DNA from 3 places in the Paenibacillus sp. FSL H8-0332 genome. Region 1 is predicted to be linked to each of the others. Evidence: riboswitches for the same ligand, from Rfam matches in the RefSeq annotation. Region 1 holds a riboswitch; each other region holds the start of a gene.
What was found. A riboswitch is a leader RNA that binds a small molecule or an ion and turns the genes downstream of it on or off. The one in region 1 is predicted to bind cobalamin.
Positions count from the first base shown of each region.

Region 2: linked by a shared signal. The riboswitch ahead of NST43_RS07130 (energy-coupling factor ABC transporter permease) and the one ahead of NST43_RS00760 (anaerobic ribonucleoside triphosphate reductase) in region 1 are both predicted to bind cobalamin.
Region 3: linked by a shared signal. The riboswitch ahead of NST43_RS03015 (S-layer homology domain-containing protein) and the one ahead of NST43_RS00760 (anaerobic ribonucleoside triphosphate reductase) in region 1 are both predicted to bind cobalamin.

Region 1 covers NZ_CP150145.1:176,218-182,889, forward strand. The annotation lists gene serS (serine--tRNA ligase) at 1-825, opposite strand, end outside; gene ssuE (NADPH-dependent FMN reductase) at 1,233-1,802, shown strand; gene nrdG (anaerobic ribonucleoside-triphosphate reductase activating protein) at 1,892-2,419, opposite strand; gene NST43_RS00760 (anaerobic ribonucleoside triphosphate reductase) at 2,416-4,401, opposite strand; cobalamin riboswitch at 4,709-4,941, opposite strand; gene NST43_RS00765 (MTH1187 family thiamine-binding protein) at 5,284-5,592, shown strand; gene NST43_RS00770 (sugar phosphate isomerase/epimerase) at 5,641-6,417, shown strand; gene NST43_RS00775 (DUF3800 domain-containing protein) at 6,482-6,672, shown strand, end outside.
Region 2 covers NZ_CP150145.1:1,654,942-1,661,613, reverse strand. The annotation lists gene cobJ (precorrin-3B C(17)-methyltransferase) at 1-391, opposite strand, end outside; gene NST43_RS07145 (ABC transporter ATP-binding protein) at 406-1,266, opposite strand; gene cbiQ (cobalt ECF transporter T component CbiQ) at 1,279-2,067, opposite strand; gene NST43_RS07135 (energy-coupling factor ABC transporter substrate-binding protein) at 2,064-2,357, opposite strand; gene NST43_RS07130 (energy-coupling factor ABC transporter permease) at 2,357-3,121, opposite strand; cobalamin riboswitch at 3,406-3,600, opposite strand; gene NST43_RS07125 (helix-turn-helix domain-containing protein) at 3,740-4,672, shown strand; gene NST43_RS07120 (hypothetical protein) at 4,813-5,079, opposite strand; gene NST43_RS07115 (DUF6171 family protein) at 5,240-5,515, opposite strand; gene NST43_RS07110 (alpha-N-arabinofuranosidase) at 5,528-6,672, opposite strand, start outside.
Region 3 covers NZ_CP150145.1:700,435-707,106, forward strand. The annotation lists gene NST43_RS03005 (hypothetical protein) at 1-95, shown strand, start outside; gene NST43_RS03010 (hypothetical protein) at 92-3,220, shown strand; cobalamin riboswitch at 4,034-4,227, shown strand; gene NST43_RS03015 (S-layer homology domain-containing protein) at 4,441-6,606, shown strand.

The DNA.
Region 1 (6,672 bases):
GTACAGCCCGCGCACATCGCGGCCCGCCGAGCCAACCTCGCGGCGGAAGCAGGCCGACATCCCGGCCAGCCGCAGCGGCTGATCCAGCTCCAGAATCTCATCGCTGTACAGTGAGACCAGCGACACCTCCGAGGTGCCGGCCAGCCAGCGCTTCTCTCCAGTCAGCTCGTAGGTCTGATCCATGCCGCCGGGGAAGAATCCGGTCCGCTCCAAGGCCTCTGGCCGGACGATCACGGGCACATCCATGACGGTGAAGCCGCGCTGCATCAGCACATCCAGGGCCAGCCGCTGCACAGCGAGGTGCAGCAGCAGACCGGCTCCCTTCAGCACATAGCTGCGGGGGCCGCCGGCTTTGACCCCGCGCGGAAGGTCGAGGATGTCGTGCAGCTCTCCGAGCTCGACATGGTCCCGCGCGCGGAAGCCGAACACCGGCAACGTGCCATGCCGCCGCAGCTCCACATTCGCGCTGTCATCCGGCCCGATCGGCGTATCCGCCGACACGGGATTCGGCGCTTCCAGCAGCAGCTCCCCGCAGCGCCGCTCCGCTTCCGCCAGCTCCGCCTCCAGCAGCGCGAGCTCGCTGCCGATACCTCGCACCTGCTCCTTCACCCGCTCGCCGCCTTCGGCGTCGCCCTGGCGCAGCAGACGCTCCACTTCCTTCGTCAGCGCGTTGCGCTCTGCCCGGCGCAGCTCCGTCTCCCGGCGGGCCAGCCGCCGCCGGTCATCCCACTCCAGAAGTTCCTCCAGGGGGAACTTCAATCTTTTCCACTCGGCAGTCTTCCGTACAATGTCCTCATTCTCCCTGATCCAATTCATATCCAGCATCTGCATCCGCTCCTTAAGTGTGGGTAAAAAAACGCAAAAAACGCCCTCATCCATGGGACGAGGAGCGTCAGCTCGCGGTGCCACCCAGGTTGACCCATTCACGTTAAGCAACTCTAATGCACGGAATAAGGCCCTCTTTGGTCTTCGCGGTAACGGGCGAAACCCGGTAAACTTAGGGAACAGGAAGCTGCTCCGGTCGCAGACGCCTCGCGGTTGGATGCCGGTCGTTGGCCTGGTCGGGATATAGGTTTGCCGTTTATTATAACCAGAGGGGCAGCGGTTTGCAAGCATAAGAGGGGTTTGACAATATTCCTTGTACTCTGCTAGGATTATTACTAATTTGAAGTATCAGTGTCCGGTGCAGTAGCCCGGCATATCCTATAATAGCGGACGGAAGAGGTGCGGAAATGGCCAAAATAGTCGTAATTAACGGAACACCCTCTCTGGTCTCACGGATCAATGCCGTGATTGAGTATGCAGAGAGCGCCTTGCGGGAGCGCGGGTATGAAGTGGAGCGGATCAATGTGGCAGAGCTTCCGGCGGAGGATCTGATTCACACCAAGTTCGAGAGTGAAGCCATCGTCAAGGCGAACGGGCTCGTGGCGGAAGCCGATGCGGTGATCGTCGTCAGTCCGGTATATAAGGCTTCTTACACGGGAGTGCTGAAGACCTTCCTAGATCTGGTGCCGCAAAAAGGGCTGGCCGGCAAAATCGTGCTGCCGCTCTTCATGGGCGGAAGTCTCGCGCATCTGCTCGCCATTGACTATGCACTGAAGCCGGTATTGTCCGTGCTTGGCGCCCGCTACATTCTTGGCGGCGTCTACGCCGTAGACTCCCAGGCGGTGCGTAACGATCAGGGCGTAGTTGAGCTGGCGGAGGAGCTGAAGCTGCGCCTGAACAGCGTGCTGGAGGAGCTGGCTGAAGAGACGGAGCATAAGGTGGGGCGCAAGGCAGGGCAATCAGCAGCCGTAGAATAACGTTAGGCTGCCGGTTACAGCTGCCCGTACAATCAAAAGGCACTACATTACCCGAATGCGGGAGTGTAGTGCCTTTTTGTATATGAATTTTATACCCCTTGAAAGCTCAGCTCCGGCTCCCACAGTACCACCATATCTCCCGCCAGACTCGCCGGAATATCGATGATCCGCTGGTTGCTGCTCCCCCGGTAGGAGAGGGTCAGGTCCTTCAATGCCTCAACAAACCGTCCGTCGATCACGACCTGGCACAAGGCCAGCAGCTTCCATTCCGCAGAGCCCGGGGAAGCCGTAAGCTCCTCGTACGTATAGCCGGTATAGATCCAGATCGGGAAGCCCGGCAGCTCGGCGCGCAGCTCATGAATGAAATCTGCAGCCTCCTCAGCCGAGAAAAAAGGGTCCCCGCCCGCAAGCGTTAAGCCGTCCAGCAGCGGATTGCCTGCAATCTCTTCTATAATCTCCCGCCGCCGCTCCGGGGTGAAGGCCTCCCCGTAGTTGAAATTCCAGGTCTTCGGGTTGAAGCAGCCCGGGCAGCGGTGGCGGCAGCCGCTGAAGAAGAGGACGGCCCGCAGGCCTTCCCCTTCATTGATCGACTCCGGGTAATAGCCGCAGATGTTCATAGATGCTTAACACGGTCCCGGACTTCGGCTTGCTTGGCAGCATTGAAGCGGGTCTGATAGTCGCCGGTCAGATACCCTGTAACCCGGCGCAGACGGCGGATATGGGTGGTATCTTCATGCGCATTGCAGGTCGGACAATTCGCGCCGATGACCCCTTCATAGCCGCAGGCGGAGCAGCGGTCAATCGGATGGTTAATGCTGAAGTAGCTGATGTCCTGCTCCAGCGCGTATTTGATGATTTTGACGAAGGCTGACGGGTTGCTCCGGGCGTTGCCGTTCAGCTCGACATAGGAGATCGCTCCGGCGTTGCAATGTTCATGGAACGGAGCTTCCAGGCTGATCTTCTTAGCTGCGCTTAGTTCATAATAGACCGGAATGTGGAACGAGTTCGTATAGTATTCACGGTCCGTTACCCCAGGGATAGAGCCGAGCACCTTGCGGTCGATCTTGGTGAACTTGCCGGAGAGACCTTCGGCCGGCGTTGCGAACAAGGTGATGTTGAGATTAAGCTCCTCGCTCTTGCGGTCGCAATATTCACGCATGTGGCGGACGATGGCTACAGCCTTGGCGTGAATCTCCATATCTTCGCCGTGGTGCTTACCGTACATAGCTTTCATGCATTCTGCCATTCCAATGAAGCCCAGCGACAGACTGCCGTGCTTCAGCAGCTCGCCTACGCTGTCATCGGGGGCAAGCTGCTCGCCGCCTTCCCAGACGCCTTCACGCATCATGAAATCGGAGGCTTTGGCCTTCTGGGAAGCCTGAATACGGAAACGGTGCAGCAGACCGTCGAGCGCAATATCCATGTAGTGATTGAGGTCGTCAAAGAACCCTTTTTCGTCAGCAGCCAGGCGGCGGCCGGTTACCGTACCGTGGGCCAGTCCAAGACGCACCAAATTGAGCGTGTTGAAGGACAGATTACCTTTGCCGGAGCAGTGGTTACGTCCAAAGCGGTCGCCGAGCACACGGGTCCGGCAGCCCATCGTAGCGAACTCGGTATCCGGGTCAGCCGGATCGTAATATTGCATGTTCAGCGGAGCGTCCAGATTGGCGAAATTCGGATACAATCTGCGCGCCGAGCACTCCGCGGCCTTCAGGAACAGCTCATAGTTGGGATCGCCCGGCTGCTGGTTGACGCCTTGCTTACATTTAAAGATCTGAATTGGGAACACCGGCGTCTCCCCGCTGCCCAGTCCGTTCATCGTGGCCGCCAGCAGTGAACTGATCACAAGCTGGCCCTCTGGTGAGGAGCAAGTGCCGTAATTGATGCTGGTAAAAGGAATCTGGCCGCCGGAGCGGCTGGACATCGTATTCAGGTTATGTACCATGCTCTCTGCGGCCTGCAGGGTCTCGCTCTGCGTCTCCTTCAGGGCGAAACGGAAGGCACGCGGATACTGCTCAGCCAGATCGCTGCGGCTCATCGTAATCTCCCCAAGCTCAGAACCCTCTGTATTCTCCTCGAAATACTCCAGACCTTTGCGGAAGAGCTTGGAGAAGGATTTGGTCACATAAGGGGCCAGATCATAATCCAGCTTGTTGGCGGATACGCCGCCGTATTGCGCATTTTGCTGCGACTGGAAAATAATCGCCACCAGTGACATCGCCGTCATAATCGAGTTGGGAGGCCGTACGCTGCCGTTGCCGGTGTTGAAGCCTTCACGGAGAAGCCGTTCAAACGGAATGAAGATGCAGTTCGTGGTTCCAATGGCGTACTGATCAAGGTCATGTACATAGACGACATTATCCAGGGTAGCCTGTACCAGCTGTGGCGGCATGGTGAAGTTACGGGCATACCATTTGGAGTATTCACTGCCGAACTTGCTCATTTTGCCGGAGAAGCTCTCCCCGTTCAGGTTGGCGTTCTCGCGCAGCAGATCCAGATCCCGGCTTTCGATAATATCCCGTCCCAGATGAATGACCTCTTCTAAAAGATCCTCCTGTGCAGCTTGTCCTTCGTTATAACGTTTCTCCAGCAGCGTCATTATATAACTCTCTCCTCTCGGGTATTGTAAGCGTTAAAAAAGCACCCCCGGCCGGGAAGGCCGGAAATGCCCGAATGCATGATGCAAAGTTCCGGAAAGCGGAAATTTGCCTGTGGTCTGGGTGGAACATACGAGCAGACACAGGGCGATAGCTTACGCCCGTTCTTGTATATTCCGCAGAGCCGATACCTGAAGATAATCCTCGATCGTCCTCAGGTATCGGCAGCCTATGGCCCGATTGACGGAAGGCTAACTCTGCTATTGCAGGCCGCATACGGACACCTCCCCTGTTCCTCGCAGGAGTCTAAGCGGTGCCACCGAAACGGGCAGGTCTCCTGGCTTCCGGCAACTCCTCCTGCGCCTTCCCGGGGGGCTTATTCCGCCCCTTAGTGGCAATTAGCCGGAGAATGCGGCCCTGGGGCATCGCGCCCTGGGAGCATCCGGTTACAGTGGCGGGACCGCAGCGGTTTTGCACCGCGCTTCCCTATTAAGTCGCACCTCTATTACAAGGGGTGAAACACCCGTTTCTACTATATTTTGTTGTTATCTATTAAAGCTAACGCAATATATTGTGTTTGTAAATGTTTTTTTGCAATCCCGCACGGGGAGCGGGTTCGGCGCTTTTACTCACAGCTGATCCACAGTTAGTCCACAGGTAATCCACAACTTTTCTATGAATTTTCCTTGAATGTTTCATAAAATCTCCGAAAATACGCCACAAAGAATCCATAAATAGAGTGCGTCTAATCCTGGTTATCATTTTGACGGATATTAATAGAATAGAGAGGGTGGCAGGTGATTTGTGGCGAGCCTGGCGAAGCGTTACAATAAGAGGATAAATAAGAGGCTCAGGCACATCAGATCATTAGGAGGGAGATCACAATGGCAATTGGCGAAGTGACCGTTATTCCGATCGGGACAGGCAGCACCAGTCTCAGCAGCTATGTGGCCGAGATGCAGCGCGTACTGGAGACGGTGGAGGGCATTACCTATGAGCTAACTTCTATGGGTACGATTATTGAGGGACCGGTAGCGCGGATTCTGGCTGCGGTAGAAGCGCTGCATGAGTCGCCGTTCACCGCCGGGGCGCAGAGAGTCTCCACCTCGCTTAAGATCGATGACCGGCGCGACAAGATCTCCACCAGCCGCAGCAAGCTGGAATCCGTGGAGCGTAAGCTACAGGGAAAGTAGTGGGAATATAGTATCTAATCAGAAATGACGATAAGGAGCGGATTCTACATGGCAGAAGCAGCGCGGCAGATCGGAATTCAAATGTATACACTGCGGGACCAGACGGAGCGGGATTTCCTCGGCACACTGGGCAAGGTGGCAGAGATGGGATACCAGGCAGTGGAGTTCGCCGGTTATTTCGGCGTAGCTGCCGGGGAACTGCGCCGCAGGCTGGATGAACTGGGCCTTGCGGCGCCTTCGGCGCATGTGGGACTGGACTTCAGCAGCCTGGATAAGATGGAACAGGCCTTAGCCAAAGAGATTGAATACGCCGTAGAGCTCGGACTGCAATATATAATCACCCCGTCGGCACCGCTTCCGCCCAGCCCTTCCATCGAAGATGTGACAAGAATAATTCCATTCCTGGAGAAGGCTTCCGCGATGGTCCGGGCGGCAGGGATGGAGTACGGCTACCACAACCATGATTATGAATTCGCAAAAGTTGACGGCAAGGCGGTCATCGATATCTGGCTGGAGCGGATTCCTGCAGAGCATATGCTGGCAGAGTTTGATCTGGGCTGGGTACACCGGGGCGGAGCCCGGCCCGCAGATTATGTGTCACGGTACGCCGGCCGTGTTCCGCTGGTCCATATTAAGGATTTCGGAGCAAACCAGGAGGAGACCGATCTCGGGAAGGGAGAGGTCGATTTCCAGAGCGTCTTTGAGATAGCGGAGCAGAGCGGAATTCTCTACTATATTGTAGAGCAAGAGGCCTATGAGGTATCCTCCCTTGCAAGCGCAAAGCTCGCGCTGGATTATTTCCGCGGGCTGGGGCTAATGCAGTAGTGTTTAAGCCGATGCATATCAGGGGTAGGGGATCGGATATATCTAAGGGGTGTCCATAAAAATAATGAAGAGATATACGCTTTATTTAGATGAAATTCTCACAGGTGGTCATTTTGATCATTTTAGCTTAATGGGATTTGCAATTGGAGAAAACGAATATGAGATGGATATTATCCCTTATGTCAATTCAATAAAGAATAAGTACTTTGGGGATGAAAAGGTCATAATTCACGAAATGGATATCAATAGACATAA
Region 2 (6,672 bases), 1.5 Mb from region 1:
GGGCCCCCAACAGTGAGGAGCAGGACTGGATCGCCGAGATTCCCGGGATCACCTCGACCTGTACCCCATCTGAGCGGCTCCAGCCGCGTTCAATCAGCACCTCGTAGACCAGCCCGGCCATTCCGTAGACACCGGCATCGCCGCTGGAGATTACCGCAATCGTCTGCCCTTCTTCTGCTCTGCGGACGGCCTCCTGGGCCCGGCTGACCTCCTCGGTCATTCCCGTGCCGACAATCTCCTGATGCCGCAACAGCGGCCTGATCAGATCTACATAAGTGGTATAGCCAATGACCGCCTCGCTCTCATCCAGCGCAGCCAGTGCGCGGCCGGTAATATGCTCCAGCGCTCCGGGGCCGAAGCCGATAATCAGCAGTTTTCCTTGTTTGTTCATTCTTCTTCCCCCGTTCATGAATAGCTGTGGTCGAGCTCCAGCAGCTTATGCAGCTTCACTTTGAATTCGTCGGCGGTGCGGGGAGCGCTCTGACCTGCGGTCAGGCTGGCAGGCAGACTGAACCATAAGTCAGCCAACAGCGGTAATCCCAGACCAATGGACAATAGCTCCTCCCGTCCCGCAAAAATCTCCTCCGGTGTCCCCGCCGCCCGGCATCTTCCATGCTCCAGTACAATAATCCAGTCCGCCCAGCGGTAGGCCAGGTCCATATCATGCGTAGCCATAACTACGGTTGTCCCTTTATCATGTATGGCTTCAAGCCCCTTCAGCATCTGCGTTTCCGATAACGGGTCCAGATACGAGGTCGGCTCATCCAGCAGAATCAGCTCCGGCTCCATAGCCAGCACACCGGCGAGTGCCGTGCGTTTTTTCTGGCCAAGACTAAGCTGGTGAATCGGTTTATCGCCCAGATCGGTCAGATTCAGCAGCTCCATGACCTCCCGGCAGCGCGCAGCAATAACCGGTTCTGCCATGCCGCTGCCGCGCAGCCCGAACGACACATCCTCCAGCGGTGTGCTGAGGATCAGCTGCTGCTCGGGGTCCTGGAAAACCAGGCCCACTTTCCGCCGCAGAGCGGCCAGCTCTTTTTTCGAGTAGGATAACGCCTTCCCTCCTTGCAGAACCGTACCCTGCTGCGGGCGCAAAATGCCGACGGCATGCAGGAACAACGTCGATTTACCCGAACCGTTATGGCCGAGCACTGCCGTCTTGCTGCCTGCGGGGATGGAGAACGTCAGTTCATGCAGTGCAGGCTCCTTCGTATCCGGATAGTGAAAGACCACTCCCTCACAAGCCAAGCTAGATTCCTGAACCATGGCCGGCTCCTTTCATGTGTTAGTGATAAAGTACGCCTCAGCCAGCAGCAGTAGCGCAATACCGGCATAAGCCTGAACGGTATACCGCCGCGGTACAGGACGCGCAGTATAAGGCGGGAGAATAATCTCGTCTGTGAATCCGCGGGCCAGCAGCCCCTGCGATAATCCGTAATAACGGTGCATCGTGTTGCCGAACAGCGCTCCTGCCATGGCCGCAGTCTCCCGCAGCATAGCCTTGTAACCCCGGCGGCCTCCGCGCAGCCGGCGGGCCAGCAGCAGACCATGCGCTGCATCACTCAGCAAGAACAGGAAGCGGTACATAATCAGCATCAGCTCCAGGACAATCTGCGGCATACGCAGCCTGCGCAGCACCTGCAAAAGCTCACTGAATGGAGTAGTAAACATCAGGAAGAAGAAACAGCTCATGCAAGCAGAGATTCGGGCCAGCAGCTCCCCTGCCCGCTGAAGCCCGGCCGCTGTGACATATACCGGCAGATTCAGTCCCGGAAGCGGGAATATCCCTGCCTCTCCCGCAGCCGGATGCCCGAATTCCACAAGCAGTGCCGGTACGCTAAGCGCATAGAACAGCAACGCTGTGCCGAACAGCATGCCATAAGCACGGAAGGGAATACGGGCCTGCAATATACACCAGGACATCATCCATAGGGTGATTGCAGCCTGTAGTACAGGATGTACGGTGTAAGAGAGCAGGAACATCAGGGCTGCGAACGAGCTTTTCCACATCGGGGACAACTGGCGCAGAGCATTATTGTAGGAGAGAACGTCAATCCGCCGGATCACTTGCTGCTAGGCTGCTTCGTCCCGCCCTGCTTACCCTTGAGCAGCCCCAAGGTATAACCGATCACACCGGCACCAATCGCTGCTTGCAATGCGAACAGCATACTCTCCGTCTCACCCGGCAGCTCGGTCAGCGGCTTGAACCACGGCTTATAATCTGGATTAATCTCGGTAATCACACCTTCAGCCGCATCATCGGCCCCGCCGAATTCCCCATTGACCAGCAGCAGCGGCAGAATGACAAGCAGAATAACAACCAGCAGCATCAACCCATTTTTCCATTTATTGCTCATTAGGCTCTTCCTCCGTTCACCTTGCGTTTCAGAAGCGACAATTCATTCGGGCTATATGATTTCAGCCAATTCCACAGCAGTACCGTTAATAGCCCTTCACTGATGGCCAGCGGGATTTGCGTCACGGCAAAGATGCCCCCGAATTTGAGAAAAGAAGTCAGAACGCCGCCATCCGCCGCCGGAAAAGCCACCGCCAATTGAAAGGAAGTCACTACATACGTACTCAGATCAGCCACCGCAGCCGCACAGAACAAGGCCAGCTTCTCGCGGTCCGGCAGCTTCATCATCAGCTTATACACTGCATATCCGGCAAAAGGACCCGCCACCGCCATCGAGAACGCATTGGCCCCAAGCGTAGTGATCCCGCCGTGCGCCAGCAGCAGCGCCTGAAAGAGCAGGACAATCGAGCCGATTACGCTCATAGGGAGCGGCCCCAGCATTACCGCACCAAGACCGGTACCGGTCGGGTGGGAGCTGCTTCCGGTAACGGAAGGCATTTTGAGCGCAGACAGGACGAAGGTAAACGCCCCAGCTAGACCCAGCAGCAGCTTCAGCTCAGGGTTCTCCCGGGTCATGGCTCTCAGCTTGAAGATTCCCAGGACAAAGAACGGAACAAACGCCGCCCACCAGAATACCGCCCAGCCTACCGGCAGGAATCCTTCCATAATGTGCATCGCGCGGGCCGTACCCGGTTCGTTCAGCATAAAGTACACCGTAAATCCGGCAACCAGTGCCGCAAAGCTCCACCATCTGTGCTTTTTCATTTGTCACCCTCCATGTTTGTTCATTTCCCGTTAAAGATTTTAAAGCCAAAAAAACCCACCCTAAAGGGTGGGAGTGTATGTACGCAGGCAAGTTCGATAGAGCGCGCAACCCGTGGCTAAGCGGAACAAGGTGCTTCTCATCGTCCCATCACTAGGGGCCGTATCCTTGTATCCAACAGCTATAAACCGGGGGGCCTCTCTACACTCAAGATTCCTCCGGTCCATCAGGGCAGAACGCCTCTTCTCATTAACCTATCCGTACACCGCTCCTATCCGCGTAGAGTCGTGGTGTGCGTCGACAAGGTAGGTCTCCTGGCTTGGAATACAGGCGCCGCAGGCTTCGTCTTCCCCGGGGCTTCCCGAGTGACATTATGAAGTGCAGCTCTTCCATACAGTGGCGGGACCGCTCGGGAGTTGCACCCGATTCCCTGTTATCCCTTGCCGCTTCCGACAAGAGCACCTTGTTTCACCGCTAATTCATCTCACATCATAGCGGACTCGGCTTAGCGTGTCTGTGATATAAATTGGAAAAGCTGGCCTGCGGACAATCTTGGCTTGTAGAAATTTTATTTGAGTAATATAATTATTAACTATATAACCTGAACGTGGAGGCATCCGATGAAACTTGATCTAACTGAACAATCTCTGCCTGTGTACGAGGCCCTGTCCAGTACCGTGCGCCTGCATATGCTGCGGCTGCTGTCCGATACCCCCATGAACGTGAAGGAGCTGGCCGCAGCCCTCAAGCTCAGCAGTGCGATTATGACCATGCATGTGCGCAAGCTCGAAGCCGCCGGGCTGATCCGCAGCCATATGGCTCCCGGCAAAAGCGGTCTGCAGAAGATCTGTACACTGGCCGCCGACGGGGCTGAGATTGTTTTTCCGGGACAGGCCCGGACTCCGCGCAGAGGATACCGCAAGGACATTCCGGTGGGGCATTATTCCGACTTCCAGATCGAGCCTACCTGCGGACTGTCTACGACAGAGAGGGTCATCGGGCACTTTGACGATCCCCGTTACTTCTGGGATCAGGAGCGGGTGAACGCCGGGATTCTCTGGTTCGGCAAGGGGTTCGTCGAGTATAAAATCCCGAATTTCCTGCTGTCGAGCCAGCAGCCGGAGGAGCTTGCCATCACGATGGAGATTGCCTCCGAAGCCCCGTCGGTCAACAACAACTGGCCGTCGGATATTACCTTCACGCTGAACGGACAATCGCTCGGCTTCTGGACCAGCCCCGGTGACTACGGAGATAATCCGGGAAAATACACACCAGCCTGGTGGCCTGCACTCACCAATCAATACGGCCTGCTCAAGCAGCTGCGGATTACGCAGACGGGCACTTTCATGGATGGGCAGAAGCTGTCCGAGGTCACCCTGGATCAGGTAGGCATCCGTAACAAACAATGGACCTTCCGGCTCTCTGTGGAGGAGGATGCCGAGCACATCGGCGGTCTCACCCTGTTCGGCAAGGGCTTCGGGAATTATAACGAGGATCTTGTGTTTGAGCTGTTTTATACGGATGGTGTGGCAGATATTCCGGGTTCTTTATAAAGGCTCGTCTGGTAGCTATCTAGCAGGCTGTCTGTTAGATAGGTTGGATAGGAAGATTGATAGACTAATTAGTTTTGATTGGTTTGATTGGTTAGATAGTTAGACTAATTAGGTTAGTTTTTGATTTACTTTGGGAGCCACTACTCCTCATTTCCGCTCAGCTGCCCACTTTCTGCCGCATTAGAGGGATTTATCCCTCTCTTTTCCTCACCCAGCCCATTTCCCGCCGCATTAGAGGGATTTATCCCTCTCTTTTCCTCATCCAGCCCACTTCCCGCCGTATCAGTGGGATTTATCCCTCTCATTTCCTCCTCCAGCCCACTTTCTGCGGCATCAATGGGATTTATCCCTCTCTTTTCCTCATCCAGCCCACTTTCAGCCGCATCAGAGGGATTTATCCCTCTCATTTCCTCTTCCTCCCCCTCTCCTCCACAACGCAAAAAAAGCCCCTCCAACCACCGCATTATGCAGGTTGGAGGGGCTATCGGTGATCGATCCGTCTCTTATGGCAAGAGCGGCTTCTAGCCTATCTATTTCGCCTGGCCCCATGCCGTCAGGCGTGGGCCGTCATTCCGCCACCGGCTGCCACTTTCCGCCGCCCGGCAGCGGACAGCTGCGGGCCTTCAGCCGGGCAACAACGGGAATGATACAGCCGCAGGCGGTACAGGTTACGCCATCCTGCAGCTTGGGGCAAGCCCCGCAAAGCGCAAGCCGCTCGGCATAAACCTCGTCTGAAGCGGTATTGCCGGGGTTGAACATGGAGGACGCCAGAATGCGGGCAATCTGCGCTTCCGTGACCTTGTACTCCTCCCGGCATCCTTTGCAGGCTGAAGTGGTTGTCATCCGGTTCTCTCCTTAGGCTTGTGGAGTGATGGCCAGTACCGTTACCGACATTGGCGGCAGCTCTACAGTCAGCGTATCCCCTTCAAGCTTGAAGGCGTTGAATGCCTGCGGAGTTACAGCTTCCGGCTGCTCAAAGCTATTGTGGGCATCGATGGAAGCTCCGGCCAGCGTTGTTCCGCTTACGGATGCTTGACCAGCCAGTCCGCGCAGGGCAAGCGGTAACACTGCCGATGATGCGTGATTCAGGTTACACAGGCTGACATGAATGATGCCCTCAGCATTGACTGAAGCCGAAGCCGAGACTTCAGGAATCTCTACGCCTTCATAGCTGTATACCGGGCTGTCCACAGTCAGCTCCAGCAATTCTGCATCCTGATGCACCTTGTACATGTTGAATACATGGTAGGTTGGAGTCAGGAGCATTTTCTCGCCTTCGGTCAGAATAACAGCCTGCAGCACGTTCACGGTCTGGGCAATGTTCGCCATCCGTACACGGTCACTGTGCTTGTGGAAAATATTCAGCGTCAAGCCGGCCACCAGCGCATCGCGGATCGTGTTCTGCTGGTAGAGGAAGCCCGGGTTCGTACCCGGCTCAACATCATACCAGGTGCCCCATTCGTCAACGATTAGGCCGACTCTTTTCTCAGGATCGTATTTATCCATGATAGCGATATGGCGGGTAACCAGCTCATCCATGAACAGTGCCTTCTTCAACGTTGTGAAGTATTCGTCTGTTCCGAAGCCTGTAGCCGCGCCCTTATGATTCCAGTCCGAATTAGGCAGGGTGTAATAGTGCAGGGTAAGGGAATCCATGAAGCGGGTAGCTTCGCGCATCAGCACTTCCGTCCAGTTATAGTCATCCGCATTCGCCCCGCACGCGATCCGGTGGATCTTGTTGTCTCCATAGTTACGTACATACGTCTGATATTGGCGGTACAGATCGGCATAGAATTCAGGACGCATGTTACCGCCGCAGCCCCAGTTCTCGTTGCCCACGCCGAAATACTTGACACTCCAGGCATCTTCCTGGCCGTTCTTCTGACGCAGCTCAGCCATTGGCGAGACTCCGTTGAAGGTCAGATATTCCACCCACTCGGACATCTCTTGAACAGTTCCGCTACCTACGTTACCGTTGATGTACGGCTCACATTCCAGCA
Region 3 (6,672 bases), 520 kb from region 1:
AGGTGGAAGGCGTGGTCAGTCCGATCCGGGTCGATGAGCCGTTCATCTGGCTTCTGCACAAGCTGAATTATATTGAGGGGAGCGACGGGCCGTGAACAGATTGTCAGGGTCCATGATCACCCAGCAGATGTATACCCGCGAGCGCCGCGGTGTATACCGTTCGACAGAGGGCTTCGATACGGTGGCGAAATCGGAGAGTCTCGATAATAATTTTGTCAAAAAAATCCTGCACCCCTTCTGCCTCTACGATGCCCCGGCTGAGCTTACGGCACGCGGCGAGAAGGATGAGGAGCTGTATCCGGCTGCGCTGCATCTGTTCCATACGGAGAGCAACGAGACAGTGATCGGAGAGAGCCGTTATCTGGCGGCGGATTTCACGGGGCAGCGGAGCGCTTTTTTTGCCCATAATTTCGTGGTGCCGCCTATCCGCTCCGAAGAGATTGTCGAAGGGTATGGAAGCTGGCTGCACGCGGGGTTTGCCCGGAGCTATGAGGGGGAGCCTGGCGGAACCCTGCCTGAGCTGGAGTCGATTCCCGTGGCAACCCGTTCGCTGGACGAGCCGTCAGATCCGCGTACGGTGCTGTCCGGTCTAGGATTCACAGAAGTGCTGTTCAAAGCCCTGCTGCAGGCGGTGATGCTGTCCGTAGCCGGGAAGAAGAAAATCTATGTAGCGCTGGATGTGCCCATCAGTGAGTTGTCGCAGCATGCGGTCCGGCTGACGGAGGTCATCTTCGCTGCGCTGCCGTATGACTTCCGCCGCAGGCTGGGAGTGATCACGTATGCCAAGGAGCCGCAGAGCCGCAAATATATTCACCTGACCTTCGTGGAGAAGGGCTCTCTGCGTCCGGGCGACCGCAATATCGAGAAGGATTATATCTTCGATCTGGCAGGTGCAAGGTTTCTGAATACCGACTTCGGCGAGTCGCGGCAGATCTATGCCGATCTGGCCTGGAAGACGCTGGTGGAAAAGGGCGGAAGCCTCCGTGATTTCGCTAAGTTTGCCGACAGCCTGCTGCTCGGGGAGAGTGCGGACCGCAAGCTGTCGCTGGCGCTCTACAATGAGCTGGCGGTTTTTTATGAAATCGAGCAAGGCAACGAAGCCTTATATACAGACAACAAGAATGCTATACTCGGCGGCCTGCTGTCCTATCTGAAGCCGGAGGGGAAGCTGGACTCGCGGGTGCGGCTGAATGATATGTTCCTGGAGCGGTTCGACCGCGAATATGATCTGATCCGTAAGAAGGGGATTCCGTCAGTGGAGATCCTGGAACAGTTCAAGTCGTATTACGCGCTGCCGGGCCATAATTACCGGGTGAAGATCGTCGATTACTTCATCAACGGGATGCTGAATTGCCAGTCCGGTGGCCGGGAGGATGTGCTGGCGGCGGCTTACGGGATTATTGAGAGCAATGCGGAGCTTAGTGAGGCGTTCTTCAAAAAAGTGCTGTCGCAATCGCTCTTCCGCAGAGCGCTGTTCGAGCCGTATCTGGAATCCCGGCTGGCGGCCGCTGCCGGAACGGCAGATATCCTCCGCCTCGTGGGCCACTTCGGCCGGAGCCTTCCAGAGGTGCTTCAGCAGCCAGCGGTACGGGATACCTTCAAGGAATATCTGCTGGAGAAGCTGCAGCGGGAGTCCGATCCGGTATCGGCGGTAACGGCTGTTCATGAAGCGGTCCAGCAGGCAGAGAAGCAGCGCCGCAGAGGCGGCGTATACCCGGAGGCCTTGTCCGTTATGGAGGAGCTGGGCACGGTTGCCGACCGCTTCCTGTTGAACCGGCTTTCGCTGGACGAGCTGACGATGGAGCAGCTGCTGGAGATCTCGTTCTTGCGTTACCGGGATACGGCAGACTGGCAGCCGCCGCTCGACGCGATTGCGAAGCGCAAAGCGAATGCGCTGCGCGCGGCCTACCGCTGGTTCGGGGAGGAGTCGCCGGACGAGGAGATTTTTGCGGGACTGACACCGCGTGAGCTGGACGATGTACAACTGCTCGGTGCGCGGTGGCTGAAGGAAGCGCGAAGCCTTGAGCCGTTCGACCGGCTGCCGCTGGCCTTCTATCACAGCAGTGAACGCGAAGGCGGACCGCTGGATTATGATGCGCTGCTGGATCTGGTGGTCCGCAAGGCGGGCAATGACAAGGAGACAGTGTACCGGTTCCTGGACTGGTCGCAGCATAGCTGGCTGTTCGCAAGCTCAGGCAAGAAGCTGTGGCCGAATTACAAGCGGGCCGTGCTGAGATACTTCCTGAAGAGCGACCGCGAGGCATTCAAGAACCGGGAATTCCGCAAAACCCATCTCGACACAGCAACGCCTGCTATGCAGACTGTCTACAATGAAGCCCGCGCCCAGCTGGCTTCGCCGCTGGCGCGGTGGGTCAGCCGCAGCCGATTTCAAATCCTGATCTCAGGGAGCATCCTCGGGATCATTCTGATTGCGGCGGTTATCCTGCTGAGCCAGCTAGGGGGACGCGGCAAGGATACAGCTGCGCCGGTGGCCAGCCCCAGCTCGCTTCCGGCAGTGACCGGACAAGCCGCTGTAGCGGTCCCGGTCTCTGTCCGGCTTGTCGGCGGGAATAGCGGGGGTGATGTAGGAACTGGCGGGGATAACGGCGGTGATGCGGGAAGCGGAGAAGCGGGCAAGAATAACGGCGTGAAGCTGTTGTTCAGCTTCACTGATGCGGCGGAATGCTCCGCCTTCAAGCCGGAGCGGATCGGCGTGGAGTCCGCCAGCGGCGTTACGGACTACGAGGTTAAGGCAACGGTTAACAGTTGCCAGGTTGCAGCAGGTGCCGGAGTAGACGGCGATGCGAAGGGTAATGCAGGCGCCGGAGCGGACGGCGATGCGAGTGGTAAAGCAGGTGCCGGAGTAGACGGCGATGCAAAGGGCGAGACAGGAGCCGGAGTGGATGGCGATGCGAAGGGCGAGGCAGGCGCCGGAGTAGACAGCGATGCGAGCGGTAGGGTAGACGCCGGAGTGGAAGGCGGTGCAGACAGTGGAGCCACCGCCTCTCCAGCGGCGGCAGGGACTCCTCCGTCACGCGTATACGAGGTGACGGTGGAGCTTTCAGCAGGCGCGAAGCTGGCGGTAGGTGATATGATCACCGCCGGAAGATACTCGCTGCAGCTGGCGGCAGATCCGGGCAGCGCCCCGGAAGCTACAGCTACCGCCGCGCCTAGCGCGGAGCCATCCGCTTCCGCAAGCCCGGAAGCGGACGCGGAATAACACAGCGGCCATAAGCAGGCCGCGTAAGCTTGTAACTATTGCGATCAGGTAACATTGCAGAGATAGGTGTACTCTATACAACTAAAAACAGTGAGAAGGAAGGCATACCTCTCTAAGTGTATTCCATACAACTAATTTTGCTCGAATGGGCGAAAAGCTGGGTACAGAAGCATTTTAGGTGTACGAAATACAACTAAAAGTACATTTGGTGGTAAATCAGACGATTTAGTTGTACAGATTGCATTTAAGAATAACGTTTGGAGCTAGAATAGCACCTTAATCGGGGTACGGCAGACCCTCAGCAAGCGAGGGGATTAAATGAATGCTGTTAGTTTAAACCTGATGATCGACTAGCTGCTCGATTGTACTTTGTACACTAGAATGAGGCATATTGATCCTTATATGGTGTTCTGTTGTATTCGGTACATTAGATTTTGGGAATTTGGCCCGGCGGAGGGGTAGTTGCCACAATCGATTGTATGAAATGCAGCAGAATGCGTTATCGGCCGCTTTTACACGAATTCTAATGTACATAATACAATCGCCTGCTGCCGCTGTCTCTGCTAGTACCGCCAACGTCTTAATTGACAACAGAAGAATGACTCCATAGTCCTGAATAGTACGATGTGCCGGGGGAGCGGGCATGTGCTGTTCAGGATTTTTGTGCAGAATGGGCTGAGCTTTGGGGGAGCTGGAATAGATATAGCTTGTCTATAGACATACAGGGGAATAGTCGATATGATGGTTTGAGAATATTAAAATTTAATAAGCTTGAGGAAAAGGTGCAGATTGCCTTAGAGACCGCGCGCTGTCGCTAGCAGATGCTGGCAGGGCTATGTCTAATAGAGGAATCTGCTTAAAAGGGAAGCCCGGTGCAAGTCCGGCGCGGTCCCGCCACTGTAAGTACGGAGCAACTCCTGAGGAGCCACTGTCTGCTAAGCGGATGGGAAGGCGGGGGAAGCGGTGAAGTATGAGCCAGGAGACCTGCCTTTTTCGTTGTTGTTTCTATTCTTCGGGGGTAAGAATGTGGAAGCAGATGCTGATATTGGCGAGGGCTGTATATTGCTGCATTGTATGTAATGTGGGAGAGCAATCGACTCCTTCAGCCGCCCTGTATTGTATTCTTCCCCGGCCGCCCTGCACAGGGCGGTCTTTAGGTTGCCGCTCTATTTGCGGAGGAAGCAGGATTCATCCATTCTATTTCAGGAAAGAGGTTAGTTATGAAGAACCATTCTCTATCATCCAGGTTCACACGGCTGGGACTTGCTGTGGTTATGCTGTTCGCAATGCTGGGAGCAGCCGTAGCCCCGGCAGGACAAGCTGCTGCTGCACAGGCAGGCGGGACTTCCGCACCAGCGGTATCCGCTCTGCCCGCAAAAGAGGCAGCCAGCGTAACCGCTGCAGTCTATGCTACTGCGGAATTCATGCTGAAGAACGGAGTCCAGTCGGACTGGCAGGCAATTGGCCTTGCGCAAGCGGGCTATAAGGTTCCTGTCAGCTATCTGAAGGCGCTTGAAGGTAAGGTGAGTGAGGCTAAGGGTGTTTTTGCCAGAGCTACGGACTATGCCCGGATTACGCTTGCCGTTAAGGCACTGGGCGGCGACCCGGCGAATGTGGCAGGCTATAACCTGATCGAGAAGCTCTACAATCACGATGCAATTACCGGCCAGACGCTGAATAATCCAGTCTATGCACTGCTGGCTCTGGATTCCGGCAGCTATACGATCCCGGCAAATGCAAATTGGACACAATCTAAGCTGCTGGCAGAGATTCTGGCAAAGCAGAACCCGGACGGCGGCTTCACCCTGACCACGGGTGCGAGTGATCCTGACATGACAGCGATGGTGCTGAACGCACTGGCTGGACACAAGCAGGAAGCAGCAGTGAATACTGCCGGTCAGCGGGCAGCAGCCTGGTTGTCTAAGGCACAGGACAAGAACGGCGGATATGGCGACAGCAGTGAGAGTGTAGCTCAGGCCATTATCGGTCTGTCTGCCTTCGGCATTGATCCGGCAGGAGCAGAGTATACCAAAGGCCAGATTAATCTGGTCAGCAAGCTGATGAGCTTCAGCGCAGCTGATGGAGGATTCGTCCACACTGCGGGCGGCAGCTCCAATGCTCTCTCTACGGAGCAGGCACTGGAGGCTATGGTAGCGTACCAGCTGTTTGGTACAGGCGGTAAGCTCTTTGATTTTAGCGGCACACCAGTGAAGAATCCTCAGGTAAGTGTCTCGGTTACTGTTGAAGGTCCGAATGGAACCTTGGCTGAGGGCAGCGTGTACGCCGGAAATGTGCTTAAGGCACTGGAAAAGACTGCAGCAGCCAAGCGCCTGGCCCTGGTCAATAAAGCAGGCAATTATGTGACGGGGATCGGCGGCGTGATTGCGGGTACTTTTGGCGGATATGATGGCTGGATGTATGTGGTTGCACGCGGCGGAGCATGGATCTATCCAAGTGTAGGGATGGGCGACTTCGCGCTGGAGGAGAATGACCGCATCGTGGTCTATTATGGCGGGGACAACACGCAGGTGGTTGATGCCGTAACCGTGACTCCCGCACAGCCGCAGCCTGGACAAGATCTGAAGGTGCAGGTAACCCAGAAGCAATGGGTCTGGAATGAGGCGACCTTCACCTCCGATCCGGTAACTTCACCGGCAGCAGGCATACAGGTAACCATCGGCGGCAAAACAGCAGTTACAGATGCTGCGGGTGTGGCTGTTGTGGCTGGTGGTCTGCCGGCGAATAAATATAACCTGACGGTTACGGGATATCTGAAGGATAAGACCCCTGCCATCGTGCGTCATACGGTCCCGGTAACGGTGGCTTCTGCGGCGGAGGACCGTCCGGCTTTTGCCGATGTGAAGTCGATCTCGCCTTGGGCGCTGGAGTCGGTATACACGGCGTATGACCGCAAGCTGATGAATGGTGTGAGTGAGGGCAGCCTGCTGTTTGCACCGAAAAAGAATATTACCCGTGCTGAATTTGCAGCACTGCTGCTTCGTTTAACCGGCAACGAGCCGTCTGTGGCGGCTTCCGCTGGGGCCTTCAGTGATGTTAAGGCCGGTACATGGTATTATGGAACAGTGAACCGGGCGAAGGAGCTAGGAATCATCAGCGGCGTGACGGCCACGACGTTCAAACCGGACGGACTGGTTACGCGCCAGGATATGGCTGTGATGATGGTTAGAGCTTTTAAGCTGGATGCGGCATCAGCTGGAGCAGGGGCTGGTAAGTTCAGCGACGAAGATAAGATCAGTGACTATGCATTGTCCGCTGTCCGTACGGTGACGGGACTTGGATATATGAGCGGCACCGGCGGCGCATTCGAGCCTTCCGCTGTGGTAACCCGTGAGATGGCTGCTGCTGTGGCGGTTAGATTGCCATAGTTCTTAGTTGGAGTTGGGAGCAGACAGTACTGCACGCTGGGGCCGACGATAAGTGGATAAATGACA